DNA from 3 places in the Salinibacterium sp. NG22 genome. Region 2 is predicted to be linked to each of the others. Evidence: riboswitches for the same ligand, from Rfam matches in the RefSeq annotation. Region 2 holds a riboswitch; each other region holds the start of a gene.
What was found. Region 2 has a riboswitch for thiamine pyrophosphate ahead of I6E81_RS03465 (ECF transporter S component). Riboswitches for the same ligand answer to the same signal wherever they lie in the genome.
Positions count from the first base shown of each region.

Region 1 (5,349 bases), on a different contig from region 2:
TCGAACTCGCCCAAGACATCACGCAGCTCGACGGTGTACTGCTCGATCAGCTTTTCGCTTTTCGAACCGAGAGCGGGCTGTCGCCAGCGCAACCACGGCGGGGAGCCGTCGTTGTGAGTGTGCTCAAGAATCTCCCATCCGAACCTGTTCTGACAGCAGAGCGGGTCGCAGCAACCTATGGAGTCTCGACGGTCGCGGCACAGGGCGCTCTCAACCAACTCGGTGAGGCGGGCATCCTGTCTCGCACCAAGGATCACAAAGGGCGACTGGTGTGCTGGACCTCGGACCGACACCTCGGACTCGTTGCGCTCACCGAACGCAGCAATCGAATCGGGGGCGGGGACACCTCCGACGGTAAGCCCCGCCATGCGCCGGCCGCCCCCGACGTCGATGCAGTGGGTCAGCTGCGCAACTGAGGCTGCGACTCACCGTCAAGATCAACCCCCGCCGTCTCCGGCCCCAGAAACGCCCCCACAGCAATCAGCACCCCGCCGAGTGCGAGCAACGCCGCAACCGCACCCTGCTGCCCCAACACGCCTTGCATCGCGGGCAGGTAGTACGGGTAGAGCGCGGGAATCACGATCGACAGGCTGTACCCGACCCCGTACCCGCTCGCGCGCACCGAAGTGGGGAACCGCTCCACGAGGTACGCCCCGACTGGCCCGTACGCCGACACCGTCACGACTTGAAGCGCGACTACTCCGAGCACGAGCTGCCCCAGACTGGGTGCCGCAAACACCGCGAGAAACGCGAGCGGTCCGGCCACGGCGGTCAATAGCCCAAAACCCATAAAGAAGCGTCGCCGTCCGGTGAAGGTCGAGAGGTGACCGCAGGCTGCCATGGTGAGAGCGGATGCCGCGGTGCCGATCATCATCGCGAATGACAGGGTTCGACCATCCAGTGTCCCTGTCGCGCCCAGCGCCCCTGCGCCGGAACCGAGTTGACCGGCCAGCACGGGAATCGCCATGTTGGTGAGTAGCCAGAGCCCGCTCATCATGATGAACACTTGCCAGAGCGCGCGGCGGTGGCGGCCGACGAGAATCTCTTTCAACGGGTTAGTGCGCTGCCCCGGGCGTTGCCACTGCGGCGACTCTTCGACCCGCGCACGGTAGTAGAACAGCATGGTGAAGGCGAGCAGCGAGCCCAGAATGAAGAGCGTTCGCCAGCCCCACTGGCTATAGGCGGCGGCGTCGAGCACGCTCTGCAGCACGAACACCATGCCCGCGATCGACGCGTTGGCCCAGGGCGACATCCACATGATGAGGCCGCTGACGAGGCCGCGCCGTTCGGGCCGCGACCATTCCATCGCGAGCGGAATGGCGGAGGTGTATTCGCCGCCCAGGAAGATGCCGCCCACAAAACGCAGCAGCAAAATCGCGGCCAGCGTGCCGCTGCCCAGCACCGTGTGATTGGGCACGAGCGCGATCAGCAGCGTCGTGAGAGCGACACCGAGCAGAGCAACTTTCGTGGTTGCCGTTCGCCCGATGCGGTCAGAGATCGATCCGAAGATCGCCGCCCCGATCGGGCGCCCCAGCAGGGTTGCGACGAAGATCAGGCCTGCGTTCCCGACCAGATTGTCCGAGCCAAACAGCTGAGCGGATGCCGGGGCCAGGGCGATGACCGGCAAGAAGATGTCGAACTGGTCGACATAGTTGCCGAAGATGCCGCCGCGCACCGCGCGTCGGGTGCCGAGCGGAGCAGCAGAGTCGGTTGCAGCAACAGAGACAGCGGGGGACGAGCTAGTGGGGCGCATGAGCCGTACTTCCTTCGCCGGCATTACCCGGGAGGTTCAACGGTCGAAGCTGCGTCAGCTTCCTCTCAGCCCTTGCCTGTGGGCTCCCGTGGGGACGTGCAACAACATAGCACTCGCGCGCCGCAGCAGCGCCGGCTCGCGAGCAGCAGTGACCCGACGTGCCGGCTGCTCGACGCCGCGGCATCCACCGGTAGACCTATCAGTTGAGCGTTCTCGGTGAGCTTACTGAGAAATATTTGGGAGCGCGGCAATTGCGTTGACGGCGCCCGAAACGGTTGGCAACATAAGTTCACCAATGAAGCTGAGCGGGCAATCGGGTGCCCGCTCTCAGGGCTTCGACACGATCGGAGAGGTCATGATGCACCCCACGGAGAACTCTCCAGCGCACGAAACCGCACCCCACAACGGCGCAGGTTACGACGCACCCGCAGTAGCCCCCAACACCAGTCCAGATGCAGCCAGCGCTCTCTGCGAAAATTGGCACGACGAGGAGATTGAGCCTCGCGGCCCGATCAGCTCGCTGCTCATCGACGCTTTCGCGAGCCAGTCGCCACCTCACACGATCGACGGTCTTGCCGACGAAGTGACCGCGGCTATCGAGAGCGGGCGCGACCTAGTGCGTGATGACGACGTGCAGCTTGCCCTCTACCTTCTTTACGGTCTGTACTACGGCCGCGTCGTCGAAAACGGTGACCAATGGGAATGGCATGTCGATACCATCGCCGCTCGCCTTGAGCTGGAACGAGCGTTCGAAGGCCAGCTCCGACGCCTAGTGCCCACGCCAGAGCTCCCCAACGCAGCGGCAGAAGATGTCGCGAAGGCGCTTTTCGCCCTCACTGCCCCTGATCCGGATGCCGGACCGAGTCTCTCGCGCCACGTCGCGAAGAGTCTTACCCGCGAACAGGCCGTCGAGTTCATGGTGCAGCGCTCCGTGTACACGCTGAAAGAGGCCGATCCACACTCGTGGGCGATCCCGAGACTTACCGGGCGGGCTAAGGCTGCGCTCGTGGAGATCCAGGCGGACGAATACGGCAACGGTCGACGCGAACGGATGCACTCGGAGTTGTTCGCGCGATCGATGCGGGGCATTGGGCTCGACTCTCGCTACGGCACCTATGTTAATTTCGCCCCGGCCATCACGCTCGCCTCGTTCAACATGATTTCTCTGTTCGGCATGAATCGCCGTCTCCGGGGCGCGATCGCAGGGCATCTGGCGGCATTCGAAATGACATCGTCGATTCCCAACGGGCTCTACGCCCGCGGTTTTCGTCGATTAGGTTTCGGCAAGAACGTCACCGAGTACTTCGACGAACACGTTGAAGCGGATGCCGTTCACGAGCAAATTGCCGCCCGCGACCTCGCCGGCGGGCTTGCCGAGAGCGAGCCGGCCTTGCTCAGTGAGATCTTCTTCGGTGCCCGTGCGTGCCTGCTGATCGACGACTGGGTAGGCGAGCACATCCTCGAGTCGTGGGTGGCCGGAGAGTCGTCGCTGCGTAAGCCTTTCCCCTTCGACGCAGTGCTCACCGGTAGGGGCGATGATCCCGCGTCCTCCGCATCGATCACGAGCGCGGGAGCGGGCCGATGAGTTCGTCAGAGAGTAAAGATGACGTTGAGATAGTGGCCTGCACCAACGGGCCACTGCTCGTCCGCGGCGAGATTGACCTGCGCTCCTCCGACGGTGAAGCTATTGAGCAGACACGCACAACGGTTGCTCTTTGTCGGTGTGGGGTCTCGGCGATAAAGCCGTTTTGTGACGGCACTCACAAGCTGATCAACTTCAAGGCGTAGTGCCACGGGGATAATGGGCGCATGACTGCCGCTGACTTTTCCACACTCGCCACCGAGACCTATGTCTCCGTCACTACCTTCCGCAAGTCAGGGGAGCCGGTGTCGACACCGGTGTGGGTGGTCGCCGACCGGGACCGATTGTTCGTCACTACGGCGCCCTCCTCAGGCAAGGTGAAGCGGGTGCGGCACACCCCTCGGGTTGAGGTCACGCCCTGCGATATGCGCGGCAACATTGTCGAAGGAGCCGTTGCGGTGCCGGCAACGGCAGCCGTGCGCGACGATACAGCGACGTTGGATGTAATGGATGCGGCCTTGAAGAAAAAATACGGTGCCAAGTACACCGCGATTCGCCTCGCGCAAAAGGTCCGTGGCACTGCGGGGCAGTCTGTGGCGCTCGAGATTCGGCTCTAGAGCCTGCGGCGACGCGCACTCCGCTGGCGGCATCTGTAGACGGCTCGATGAGTCTCGAATCCGAACCTTTTGACTACGAAGTCACGAAAGCTGGCTAGGTGCGCTTTTGTCGTGGCGGGCGTGAGGCTGTTGTGGCGGGCGTGAAGTTGTTGCGGTGCGCGATGCCGCTGCCAGCGCTCTGATTGAGCGACGACGCATTGTTGCGCAGGGGCTCGATTGTGCGCGCCTTTGTGGTGACATCGGCAGTTTTCGATCGCATAAGTGAGAAAAGCCTGTGGGTAACCGTTTCACTGACGCGAAATTGTGTCACTATTGTGTAGACCCCCGAAAGGGGGTCAACTTGTGGTTCCCCCGAAACCATGAGCACCCGTGATCGATGGAGTCCCCCTGTGTCCCGACCTCGCCACCGTTCCAGAACAATTAAATCCTGGTTCCTCCGCGCTAGTACACCCGCCCTCGCAACCCTGCTCACTTTGTCCCTCGCCGGTGGTGGCGCTCTCGTAGCGCTCGCCGCCCAGAACAAGCTCGACGATTTTGTGGCCCAGACTTTCGGATGCCCGAACGCAACCGAACTCGTCGTCGTCACCGATCCCACCATCTCGTCGACCGTCCAAACGGTTGCGAATGCTTTCAACGCTGAGCACGTTGGCCAGTGCCTCTCCGTCAAGATCGTGACGCAGCGCTCCGCTGATACTGCCGCGTTGCTGGCATCTGGCACGTCCACTGGTGCCGACGCCTGGATCCCTGATTCGCCGATCTGGCTCAACCGAGTGGAGAGCACAGCGACTGCTCTCGGCCGCGAAATCCCCAAGATTCAGGAGTGGGATTCGATCGCCTCGAGCCCGCTTGTGCTGGCAACCCCGGCCGTGAAGGTCGCGGAGTTCGAAGCGTCAGAGGTGGGCTGGGGTGCAATCCTCGACGGCCGCTACCGCACGTTGCTGCCCGATCCCGAGTCGTCATCAGCGAGCATGATCGCGCTGGCTACGCTCAATGACCTTGCCGCAGACACCGACCCTGCTGACTTCGATCGAGTGCTGATGAATCTGGGGCGCTCAATTCCCGATTCCACGAAGGCAGCGTTCACCGAGCTCCAGATCTCCGACTCCCGCATGGTTGCGCTCGCGACCGAGCGCGAGATTGTGGAACACAACGCGTCCAGCCCTGACGAGCCTCTGGTGGCGCTCTATCCGTCCGAAGGTACCGTTGCCCTCACCTACCCCTTTGTGGTGGTTGATAGCTCGGGAGTCACCGAGCTCGAAGCGTCACGGATGACGGAAGAAGAGCGCACAGAACTCGCCGAGCTTGAGACCTCCCGCACGAAACTCCTCGAGGAATTTGCTGACCTCGTTCGAGGCTCATCTCAGGTTTTGAACGCCGAAGGCTTCCGCGACAACGCC
Region 1 covers NZ_JADYWG010000002.1:198,034-203,382, reverse strand. Annotated here, with positions in the region: gene I6E81_RS10555 (Fic family protein) at 1-416, shown strand, start outside; gene I6E81_RS10550 (MFS transporter) at 401-1,753, opposite strand; TPP riboswitch at 1,744-1,853, opposite strand; gene I6E81_RS10545 (iron-containing redox enzyme family protein) at 2,049-3,338, shown strand; gene I6E81_RS10540 (CDGSH iron-sulfur domain-containing protein) at 3,335-3,541, shown strand; gene I6E81_RS10535 (PPOX class F420-dependent oxidoreductase) at 3,563-3,952, shown strand; gene I6E81_RS10530 (hypothetical protein) at 4,047-4,211, opposite strand; gene I6E81_RS10525 (VWA domain-containing protein) at 4,426-5,349, shown strand, end outside.
Region 1: another riboswitch for thiamine pyrophosphate. It lies ahead of I6E81_RS10550 (MFS transporter); the one in region 2 lies ahead of I6E81_RS03465 (ECF transporter S component).

Region 2 (5,349 bases):
GAGATCGTGGCTGACGGCGATTACGCTGCTTCCGTCATCCACGAGTCGTGCCAGCAGGGCGAGCAATTCGCTCCAGGTGCGCGAATCTTGCCCGAACGTGGGTTCGTCGAGCACGAGCACCTGCGGGCGCGTAGCGAGGGCTGTGGCGACGCTCAGGCGACGTTTCTCGCCGCCCGAGAGAGTGAACGGGTTGGCGTCGGCTAGCCGGTCAAGGCGCAACCGGGTGAGCAACTCGTTGACGCGAGCATCCACTTCGCTCTCGGGGAGCTTCAATGCCCGCGGGCCCACTTCGAGCTCTGCGCGCACTGTGCTCGTCAGCAATTGGTGCTCGGGATCTTGAAACACGGTGCCGATTCGGGTGAGCAGCTCACGCGACTTCCAGCGGATCGGATGCTCGCCCGCTCCATTCGCGAGCGCCGGGCTCGCCACGACAGCACCACTGACGGGCGACAAAAGCCCACCAAGGGTGAGCGCGAGCGTTGACTTGCCTGCGCCATTGGGGCCGGTGATGGCCAGAGCGTGGCTGCTCATGATCTGGAGGTCGAGCGGAGCCCCCAGGGCTACTTTGCCGCGGCCGACGGTCAACTGCTGAGCGCTGAGAAGCGCGTGTTGCGGGCCCCGTACTGCCCGCACCGGGCGCGGTGGCGGAAACTGCGGGATCCAGACTCCCCGAGCGGCGAGCTCTTTGCCCTGCCGTGCGAGAACGTCGGCGGGCGCCCCATCGGCGATGACTCCCCCGCCGGCGGCGAGCACTACGACGCGGTCGACAACGTCGCTCCACACCGAGACGCGGTGTTCGACAACCACAATCGTGGCGCCGGTTGCCTCGGCGACGCGGATGACGGCATCCCGAACCTCGGTCACCCCCGCGGGGTCAAGATTGGCGGTCGGTTCGTCGAGCACGATCAAACCGGGCCGCATGGCCAGCACCCCGGCGAGCGCGAGCCGCTGCTTCTGACCGCCCGAGAGCGCACTGGTGTTGCGGTCGAGAGCAACCTCGAGGCCGACGGAGGCGAGACTGTCACGCACACGAATCCAGATTTCGTCGCGCGGAACACCCAAGTTTTCACAACCGAACGCAACGTCGTCTCCGACGCGCTCCAAGATCACTTGGCTGTCGGGGTCTTGAATCACGAGACCGGTGCGCCCACGATGGGCGGCCGGATGCTCGCCCGCGACGAGCAGGGAACCTTCTGTTTCGCCTTCGTCGTCGCCGACTACCCCGGCGAGGGCATGCAGAAACGTTGACTTTCCCGCCCCGGACTCGCCGAGGAGTAACACGCGTTCGCCCGGTTCAATACGCAGATCGAGACCGCGTACCGCCCAAGCGAGCCTGCTGGAATGGCGCCACCCCCATCCTTCGACGGTGACGCCAACAGGCGTGGTGGGGCTCAGACCCGTTTCGCAATCTCGCGGCCAGCACCAAAGCGGTTGAGCGCTCCGGTTGCCGCAATACCGCGCGTCGCGAGCCACGACAGGAGGCCAGCAATGAGCATCCCGCCGACGATGGCGGCGATCGTGTAGATGATGATGAAGGGAAGCGCTGATCCCGGGTACCAGAGCAGCAAGTCAGTAATAGCCATCGCGAGGCCGGCACCGGCGCCCGCAAGAATCGCACCGCTGACGCGCCAGTTGGCGTAGAGGAAGGCAGCGAAGACGATCTCGGCACCAATCCCCTGTGTGAAGCCGCTCACGAGAGTGAGTACACCCCACTGGTTACCGATAAGGGCCGACACGGAGGCGGCGACCATCTCTCCGTAAATCGCGGCACCTGGCTTGCGGATGACGAGTGCGGTGAGCACGCCGGCGAAGAGCCAGAAACCGCCACCAATCGCTTGCAAGCCGGGCAGGAGCGCAGCGAACGGGGCCAGAGCGGGAACGGAGGCAACGTTCCAGACGACGAAGATCAAACCGCTTGCGACGCCAATAACGCTCGCCACGACGATGTCGATCACCCGCCACTGAAAACGCGATCCGGGCTTCGTCGGGGTAGACGTGGATGAGGATGGTGCTGTTGTGGTCACTTTCGTGCCTTTCACTAGTGAATGGCACGGGTTTCAAGAGTGTCTGCTCCCTGCGCTGGCATGATCCAGATCAGGTTCGACGGTCGAAGCTTGGAGAAGCTCCCTCTCAGCCCGGCTCACCGGACTCCCGTGTTCGCCACCCAGTCTAATCATCAATAGGCTCGGCGTATGGACTTCCGCATCTTCACTGAACCTCAGAACGGCGCCAGCTACACCGATCAGCTTCTTCTTGCGCAAGCCGCAGAGAAGCTCGGTTTCAACGGCTACTTCCGTTCTGACCACTACGTGACTATGGACGACCGCAACGGCGGGCTGCCTGGTCCAACGGACTCCTGGACGACCCTTGCGGGGCTGGCGCGCGAAACCTCGACGATTCGTCTGGGCACGCTCGTCTCCTCCGCAACCTTTCGGCATCCGGGAATCTTGGCGATTCAGGTAGCTCAAGTCGACGACATGTCGGGCGGCCGCGTGGAGCTCGGGCTCGGCACCGGCTGGTTCGAACGCGAACATGCTGCGTACGGCATCCCGTTCCCGGCGAAGCGGTTCGGCATGCTCGAAGAACAGCTCGACGTGATCACGGGCATCTGGGCCACAGAACCGGGAAAGACCTTCTCCTATGAGGGCAAGCACTACCAACTGAGCCAGTCGCCCGCGCTGCCGAAGCCCGTGCAGAACCCTCTGCCGATCATCATCGGCGGCAGTGGTCCAAGCCGTACGCCGGCGCTCACCGCCAAGTTTGCGACCGAGTACAACGCTGGCTTCGCCACCATTGCGCCGCTCACGGAGCGCATCAACCGCGTGCGTGCCGCGTGCGAGCACTTCGACCGCGACCCCGCCACGCTCGTGCTTTCCATCGCCGGCACGACTGCTGTCGGCGCCACCGAAGCTCAGATCGAGACGCGTGCTACCGCAGCCAACGCAACTCCCGCCGACCTGCGTCTTGGCGGCTTCGCGGGAACTGCCAGCGAAGTCGTCGACAAGATTTCAGAGCTGCAGGCACTCGGGTTCACTCGCGTGTACTTCCAGATCATGGACTTCCACGATCTCGACCAGCTCGACTTCCTCGCTCGCGAGGTCGTGCCGCAACTCGACTAAGCGCGCTCGGCGCTAGGAATCCTGATCGACCGTGACAAAGTCGATGAGGTGTTCAACGCGCCCCAAGAGCGCTGGCTCAAGGTCACCGAAGTTGGTGACCTTCGACAGAATGAACTGCCACGCGCGGGCGATATCGGCTTGGTCTTCGTGCGGCCAGCCGAATGCTTCGCAGATTCCGTGCTTCCACTCGATCGTGCGCGGCACCGATGGCCACGCAGCGATTCCGAGGCTTTGCGGCTTCACGGCCTGCCAGACATCGACGAATGGATGACCGACCACGAGCGCGTACTGGCCGTACTTGCCGCGCCCCACAGCATCCGCAATTCGACTCTCCTTCGAGCCAGGAACAAGGTGATCGACCAAGATTCCCAACTTGCGGTCGGAGGTGGGTGCAAAGTCGGCGACGATCTTCTCGAGGTCGTCGATGCCGCCCAAGAATTCGACGACGACACCTTCGGCGCGCAGGTCATCACCCCACACTTTTTCGACGAGTTCCGCATCGTGGCGGCCTTCGACATAGATGCGACTCGCGAGCGCGGTGCGGGCACGCTGCTCGGGGGCCGCAAACGACCCTGAGGCTGTCTTACGGGCGGCGGCGGCGGCCTTCGGCGCGGGCTTGACGAGCTCCACTGCCACGCCGTCGATGAGATAGCCGCTGCCGAGAGGGAACGCGCGAGCGGAGCCCCGACGGTCTTCGAGCTCCATGAGCCCATTGGCGAAACCCACCAGGGCACCTACGTAACCGTCAGCGATTACCTCGACAACCATCCCGGATTCGATCGGAACCTTCGGCAGCACTGCTGGCCCGCGCTTGATAGAGAAACCAGCGAGAACGTCGTGGGAATAGCGGTCGTCAGTCACCGATCGAGGTTAAGCGGTGCCGCCGCGTTGCTGGCGGAGGCGCGACGGGAGCTCGCAAGGTTCGTCGACGGTTGCGCGAATGCTGCTGCCGGGCGTTGCGCATGCTCTCGCCAGAGCGCGATGCCCACGGCGGAAGAAACACCGATCCCGGAACCGATAGCCGCGAGCAGAATGTCAACGACATCCGCGTAGCCGACGGGCATCCACACCGTCTGGGCGGCTTCGAGCCACGCTGCGGCAACGATGCTGAAGGCGAGTGCTGCCCACCAACGGCGACGGCCGAACATGCCAACCAAGAAAATACCAACGGGGATAAACGCAACGGTGGTCCAGATCCAGAAGCGACCGTTACTGCCCGGAGCGATCACGAAAGCGAGACTCGCCAGGGCGGCGAAGTAGAGCGCTGCGGCTAACGCAACGGCAAATCTCGATCGGAACATACCAGCCATTGTCACAAGCGCATCTTTGCGCCAGTTGTGAGAAGGGTGGAAGCAGGATGTGAACAGCGCCATTTATGGCAACGATTCGGTAACTGCACTTCCCTAGCTAGCCGCGAGCCGCTCCACTTCACGCGCAATGGGCGGCAAAACCCGACGCATGTAACGCCCCCACCACAGGCGAATGATCAGCCACACGATCCAGCTTCGCCCCGGCTTCGCGAAGAAGGTATAGCTCCAGCGGATGCGCGAACCGGTCGAGCGGTCATCGAAGCGCCATTCTGCTCGAGCCCCCGAAACGAGCAGGCCAAAAAGCTTCTGGAAGTCGCTGAGTTCGTAAGCAAAAAGTTCGGGAGAATCCGCGTTGGTAATCGTCTCAACCACGTGACCACCATCGGAGAGCACGAGGCGTCGGGTGTGACCGACAGCATCCCACGGTCCGGACTGCTCGAGCACAGTGACGACCGCCGGCAAGGGGCCGAAGCGAGGATAAAACTGCGCAGGGTCAAGCGGTCCCGAGTAGTCGTAGGACTGGCGGGCGCTCGCTCGTGTGCGGGCCTGCGCGGTTGCCGTCACCCCACGACGGCCGGTGCTGGTCATGCTGACCCCCACGATCCAGGGCCAGACGAACCGGCCTCGTACTCCTCCAAAGGAACCTGATTAGTGCGGAATGCCTCGAGCACGGGAGCGACAATTCGCCAGCACTGTTCAGCGACATCTCCGCGCACCGACAACACCGGATCCCCCTCAACGAGAGATGCAATCACTTCGCCGTAGGCACTCATGGCCGGGGCGCCGAGGGTGGTCGTGAGTTGCGTGCGGTCGAGCGTGAACGGATCGCCAGCGCCATTCACGATGAGATCGAGTTCGAGCGTTGCCGGCTTGATTGAAATAGTGAGCTTCGCAGGATCTTCGCTGCCCGTGAGGCCGTA
Region 2 covers NZ_JADYWG010000001.1:707,835-713,183, forward strand. Annotated here, with positions in the region: gene I6E81_RS03460 (ABC transporter ATP-binding protein) at 1-1,281, opposite strand, end outside; gene I6E81_RS03465 (ECF transporter S component) at 1,392-2,024, opposite strand; TPP riboswitch at 2,058-2,166, opposite strand; gene I6E81_RS03470 (LLM class F420-dependent oxidoreductase) at 2,193-3,119, shown strand; gene I6E81_RS03475 (DUF3097 domain-containing protein) at 3,132-3,980, opposite strand; gene I6E81_RS03480 (VanZ family protein) at 3,977-4,420, opposite strand; gene I6E81_RS03485 (SRPBCC family protein) at 4,523-5,017, opposite strand; gene I6E81_RS03490 (glucose-6-phosphate dehydrogenase) at 5,014-5,349, opposite strand, start outside.

Region 3 (5,349 bases), 690 kb from region 2:
CGCTCAGCGTTCAAGACCTCAAGATCGTTGACCTCGTGCTCGAATCGGGCCGTGCGCTCGTTTTGGCCTTCAACAAGTGGGACCTTCTCGACGACGAACGTCGCGACCTGCTCGAGCGAGAAATCGACAAGGACCTCGCGCACGTCGCCTGGGCTCCTCGCGTGAACATCTCGGCTAAGACCGGTCGTCACATGGAGAAGCTCGTTCCGGCTCTTGAGCTGGCGTTGGCCTCGTGGGATACCCGCATTCCGACCGGTAAGTTCAACGCGCTTCTGGCCGAACTTACGCAGGAGCACCCTCACCCGCTTCGTGGTGGCAAGCAGCCGCGCATCCTCTTTGGTACGCAGGCATCGAGCCGCCCGCCAACGTTCGTGCTCTTCACAACCGGGTTCTTGGACCCGCAGTACCGTCGATTCATTACGCGTCGACTGCGCGAGATCTTCGGCTTCGATGGCAGCCCCATCCAGGTCAACATGCGTGTGCGTGAGAAGCGCAAGCGCAAGTAGGTTCTCGAGGTCACAAGCTTCGGCTTAACGCCAAACGGCGAGCCGCTCTCTTTCGAGAGGGGCTCGCCGTTTGTGCGTTAACCGCTGGGGTGTGACGCCCGGGGTGTGACGCCCGGGGTGTGACGCCCGGAGTGTGACGCCCGGGAGTGAGCGGATGCCGGTTGGCGGTCCGCTCACACCGTGCAGTTAGTGAGCGACAGGGGCGTCGCTCGGAGCCGTTTCGGATTCGGGACGCTTCACGAAGAACGTGGCGACGATCGCGAAGAGCGAGATGATGCCGCCGGCCATGAACGCGAGGCGCACACCACCAGCAAGCGCTGTGGCCTCTGGCGCGCCTTCAGCGGCAAGGGCGACCGACTGCACCGTGAGGAGCGCGATGAACAGCGCGGTGCCTGCAGCGCCGGCAAGTTGCTGCACGGTGCTGATGGTGGCGCTGCCGTGCGAGTACAGGTGTGGCTTGAGCGTGCCCAGTGCCGAGGTGAAGAGCGGCGTGAACATGAAGGCGAGTCCGATGCTCATGGGTACGTGGATGGCGACGACCATGAACGGTGAGCTGGTTTCGGAGAGCAGCGTGAAGCTCCACAACGATGCGCTCACCAGTATCGAGCCCGGAATCATGAGGGGGCGCGGGCCGACTTTGTCGTAGAGGCGGCCAACGAAGGGGCTCAAGAACCCCATGACGAGGCTGCCGGGCAGTACGAGCAGTCCGCTCTGGATGGGTTCGAGCCCGAGAACGTTTTGCGTGAACATGGGCAGCAGGATGATGGTGCCGAAGAGGGCGGCCATCATGACCATCATGAGGCCGATTGCGACGGCAAAGCCGGGGGCAGCGAAAGTGCGCAGGTCGAGAAGAGCACTGTCTGTTTTCTGCAGCTTCAGCTGGCGGATGATGAACAACACGAGACTGATGGCGCCGGCGCTGATGGGGATGGCTGGGGCGATGAGAACAGAGTCTCCGGCGGCTGATTCTCCGAGGCTGGAGAGCCCGTAGATCAGGCCGGAGAAGGCGATGGCCGAGAGGATGACCGACAGCATGTCAATCGATACCTTGCGGGGGTCGGTGACGTTCTTTACCTTCGTGATGCCGAGCAGGAGAGCGGTGACAGAGATGGGGATCATGACGATGAAGACCCAGCGCCAGTCGAAGACGGCCAAGACGAGGCCAGCAACGGTTGGTCCGACGGCAGGGGCCATCGACATGACGATGGAAACGTTGCCCATGGTCTTGCCACGAGTTGCGGCAGGAACCAGAGTCATCACGGTTGTCATCAGCAGGGGGAGCATCATGGCGGTACCGGAGGCTTGAATCACCCGTCCCACAATCAGCACGGCAAAGGTGGGCGCCATAGCCCCCAGCAGAGTTCCGATGGTGAAGAGAGACATTGCGGTGATGAAGATGCCACGCGTCGTGAAGCGTTGGATGAGGAATCCGGTAATCGGAATCACCACGGCCATCGTGAGCATGAACGACGTCGACAACCACTGAGCGGTGCTCGGCTCGATGTTGAGGTCTTCCATGATGCGGGGGATCGCCACGACGAGCGAGGTTTCGTTGAGGAACACCACGAAGGTGGCAGCGAGCATCAGGCCGATGACCAAACGGTTGCGGCCGCTGTTATCGACCGGGCTGGCTGGCCCGTCATCGTTGGGGTCAAAAAGAGGGATGCTGCCGGTGATCGGCGCCGTGCTGGTCATAGAAATCCTGTCGTGTGTGAAGCGGTAGGACGAAGCAGCAGCCGGGATTGAAAAGGGTGCACAGATCTCGCGTCATCTTTATTGTCGCTTGGTGCAACGACATCCGGCACTGAAATAGTCCACATTGCCTTTCGCCTGAGGCGAACACGACACCGTGCCAAGCCGCTATCGTTGAGGCACAACTTGTGACACGGGGTGCCCTGCGGGGCTGAGAACACACCCGTCGAACCTGATCTAGTTAGAACTAGCGAAGGGATGTCGTGCATGTCGCGTACGCCACCAAACTTTTTGACCGCCACTCAAGATGCGCTCGAGGCGGTGAGATCGACGTCGCCTCTCGTGCAGTGCATCACCAATAGTGTGGTGGTGGGCTTCACTGCCAATGCGTTGCTTGCTGTGGGAGCAGCGCCGGCCATGGTGGATATCCCGGAAGAAGCCGGCATGTTCGCTGGCGTGGCATCCGGAGTGCTCATCAATCTCGGTACCTGTCGCGAAGAGCAGCGCGCTGCAGCCCTTGAAGCTGCACCGGCCGCCAATGCTGCCGGAACGCCCTGGGTGCTCGACCCGGTCGCCATAGGGGCTCTGCCGGTGCGCACACCACTCGCGTATCGCCTGCGTGACCTCGGGCCTTCCATCGTGCGGGGCAACGCCTCAGAGATTCTGGCGCTCGCCGAATTGGGCACGGGAGGTCGAGGCGTCGACAGCACGAGCAGTGTGGATGCCGCGCTCACCGCCTCCCAGATGCTCGCGCGGGTGACCGGCGGTGTCGTCGCGGTATCGGGTGCGACGGACATGGTGACCGATGGCGTGAGTGTCGTGAGGCTCTCTAACGGGCATCCGGTGCTGACCAAGGTGACGGGTGGTGGCTGTGCGCTTGGCGCGATCATGGCGGCGTTTGCGGCGGTGACTCCGGATGCGCTGACTGCTGCTGTTGCGGCGACGAGCGTGTACACGGTAGCGGCCGACCTTGCGGCGGAGCGTTCGGCACTGCCGGGAAGCTTTGCGGTAGCGCTGTTGGATGCCCTGAGCGAAGTCTCGGTGGACGATATTGCAGAACGGGGGGTCATCGCATGAGCGGCTTCCGAGAGAGTTTCGACCTTTCCACTTATTTAGTGACGGATTCGGCTCAGGCGAAAGCTGCCGGGCATGACCTCGTTGATCTCGTGTACGAGGCTGTGGCCGGGGGAGTGACGATCGTGCAGCTGCGCGAGAAGGACATGCCCGCCCGCGACTTCCTTGATCTGGTGCTTCGAGTGTCTACGGCGGTGGCGCTGAAGGTGCCCGTGCTCGTCAATGACCGAGTCGATGTCTATCTCGCTGCGCGCGAGATGGGTGCTCGGGTTGCTGGGGTGCATGTCGGGCAGGGCGATCTGCCCGCAGCGTCGGTGCGGGCGCTCGTAGGCCCGGGGGCGATTGTGGGTCTGAGCGCATCGACTGACGACCAACTGTACGACGCCAGTGTGGGGTCGGCGGGTGTCGACTATGTCGGCATCGGGGCCTTGCACCCCACGACGACAAAGAAGGACGCTCCGGATGCTCTCGGGCACGATCGCATGGCCGAGCTCATTGCGGCGAGTAAGCGACCGACCGTGGCGATCGGTGGGGTGGGGCCGGATGACCTCGCGCTGCTGCGTGCGGGCGGTGCAGACGGTGCTGCAGTGGTGTCTGCCATCTGTGGTGCGGCTGATCCGCGAGAGGCGGCTCGCGCGCTCGCCGCAGCGTGGGCTGGCGTACCAGCGGCCGAAGACGAAGGAGAAGACGCATGAGCGGGGCACGGAGCGGGCTACGGGACCAGACACGGAGCGAAAGCGGTAGCGGTCTGCGGGTTCCTCGCGTTCTGAGCATTGCTGGCAGCGATCCTTCGGGTGGTGCGGGTATCCAGGCCGATCTGAAGTCGATCGCGGCCAATGGTGGCTACGGGATGGCGGCCATCACGGCTCTGACGGCGCAGAACACGCAGGGGGTGCGCGGACTGCATGTGCCGCCCGCTGAGTTCTTGCGCGAGCAACTGGATGCGGTGAGCGACGATGTGGCAATCGATGCCGTGAAGATTGGCATGCTCGGCACCGTCGAGGTTGTCGGTGTCGTGCGGGCGTGGCTTGAGGCTGCGCGGCCTCCGTTGGTCGTGCTCGACCCGGTGATGGTCGCTACGAGTGGCGACCGACTGCTCGATGCCGAAGCCGAGCAGGCGCTGCGCGACCTGGTGCGGGTGTGTGACCTTGTCACGCCGAATATTCCTGAGCTCGCGATCATCGCCGCAGAACCCGCCGCTGAGACGTGGCCTGAGGTGCTGGAGCAGGCGGCGCGAGTCTCTGCCTCCTACGGGGTGCGCGTACTGGCCAAGGGCGGACACTTGAGCGGGGCCGAGGCTCCGGACGCGCTGGTGGATGCCCGTTCCGGGAATGCTGCTGTCGTGACCGAGTTTGCTGGCATCCGTATAGAGACCAGCAACACCCACGGAACTGGCTGTTCGCTGTCGAGTGCGCTCGCAACCCGGATTGCGGCCGGCGGTGAGTGGGCTGCTGCTGTGGGGGAGTCGAAGCGGTGGTTGAGCGAGAGCATCCGTGCCGGTGCGGCGTTGCAGGTGGGGAGCGGGCGTGGTCCGATTAGCCACTTTGCGGGGTCGTGGGAGCGCGGAGGCGTAGAGACGGCGCTGACCGCGGCTGAGGTGCGCGAGCAGTGGTGGGCAGAGATCGCCTCGGTGCGGGCTGAGATCGACGGAGGTGACTTTGTGCGGACGCTGGGGGATGGTTCTCTCGACCGGGGAGACTTCGTTTGGTACCTGGCTCAGGATGCGCTCTACCTGCGCGATTATGCGCGGGCGCTCGCCGAAGCTGCCCGGCTGGCACCCACGGCAGCGGAGCAAGCCTTCTGGGCCTCAAGTGCCGAGGGGTGCATCGTGACGGAGCTGCAGTTGCACGAGTCGTGGTCGGTGGCCGGTGAGCTGTTCTCGGCTTCGCCCAGTGCGATAACGACGGGGTACCTGAATCATCTGCTGGCGACGGCAGCCCGTGGTGACTACGCGGTCCTTGCCGCAGCCCTGTTGCCGTGCTTCTGGGTCTACCACGACGTCGGGTCGCGACTGCACCCGCTGGCGCACCCTGAGCACCCCTACGCCGACTGGCTGACCACGTATGCCGATGACGCG
Region 3 covers NZ_JADYWG010000001.1:18,015-23,363, forward strand. Annotated here, with positions in the region: gene der (ribosome biogenesis GTPase Der) at 1-506, shown strand, start outside; gene I6E81_RS00100 (MDR family MFS transporter) at 693-2,201, opposite strand; TPP riboswitch at 2,383-2,474, shown strand; gene thiM (hydroxyethylthiazole kinase) at 2,466-3,275, shown strand; gene thiE (thiamine phosphate synthase) at 3,272-3,967, shown strand; gene I6E81_RS00115 (bifunctional hydroxymethylpyrimidine kinase/phosphomethylpyrimidine kinase) at 3,964-5,349, shown strand, end outside.
Region 3: another riboswitch for thiamine pyrophosphate. It lies ahead of thiM (hydroxyethylthiazole kinase); the one in region 2 lies ahead of I6E81_RS03465 (ECF transporter S component).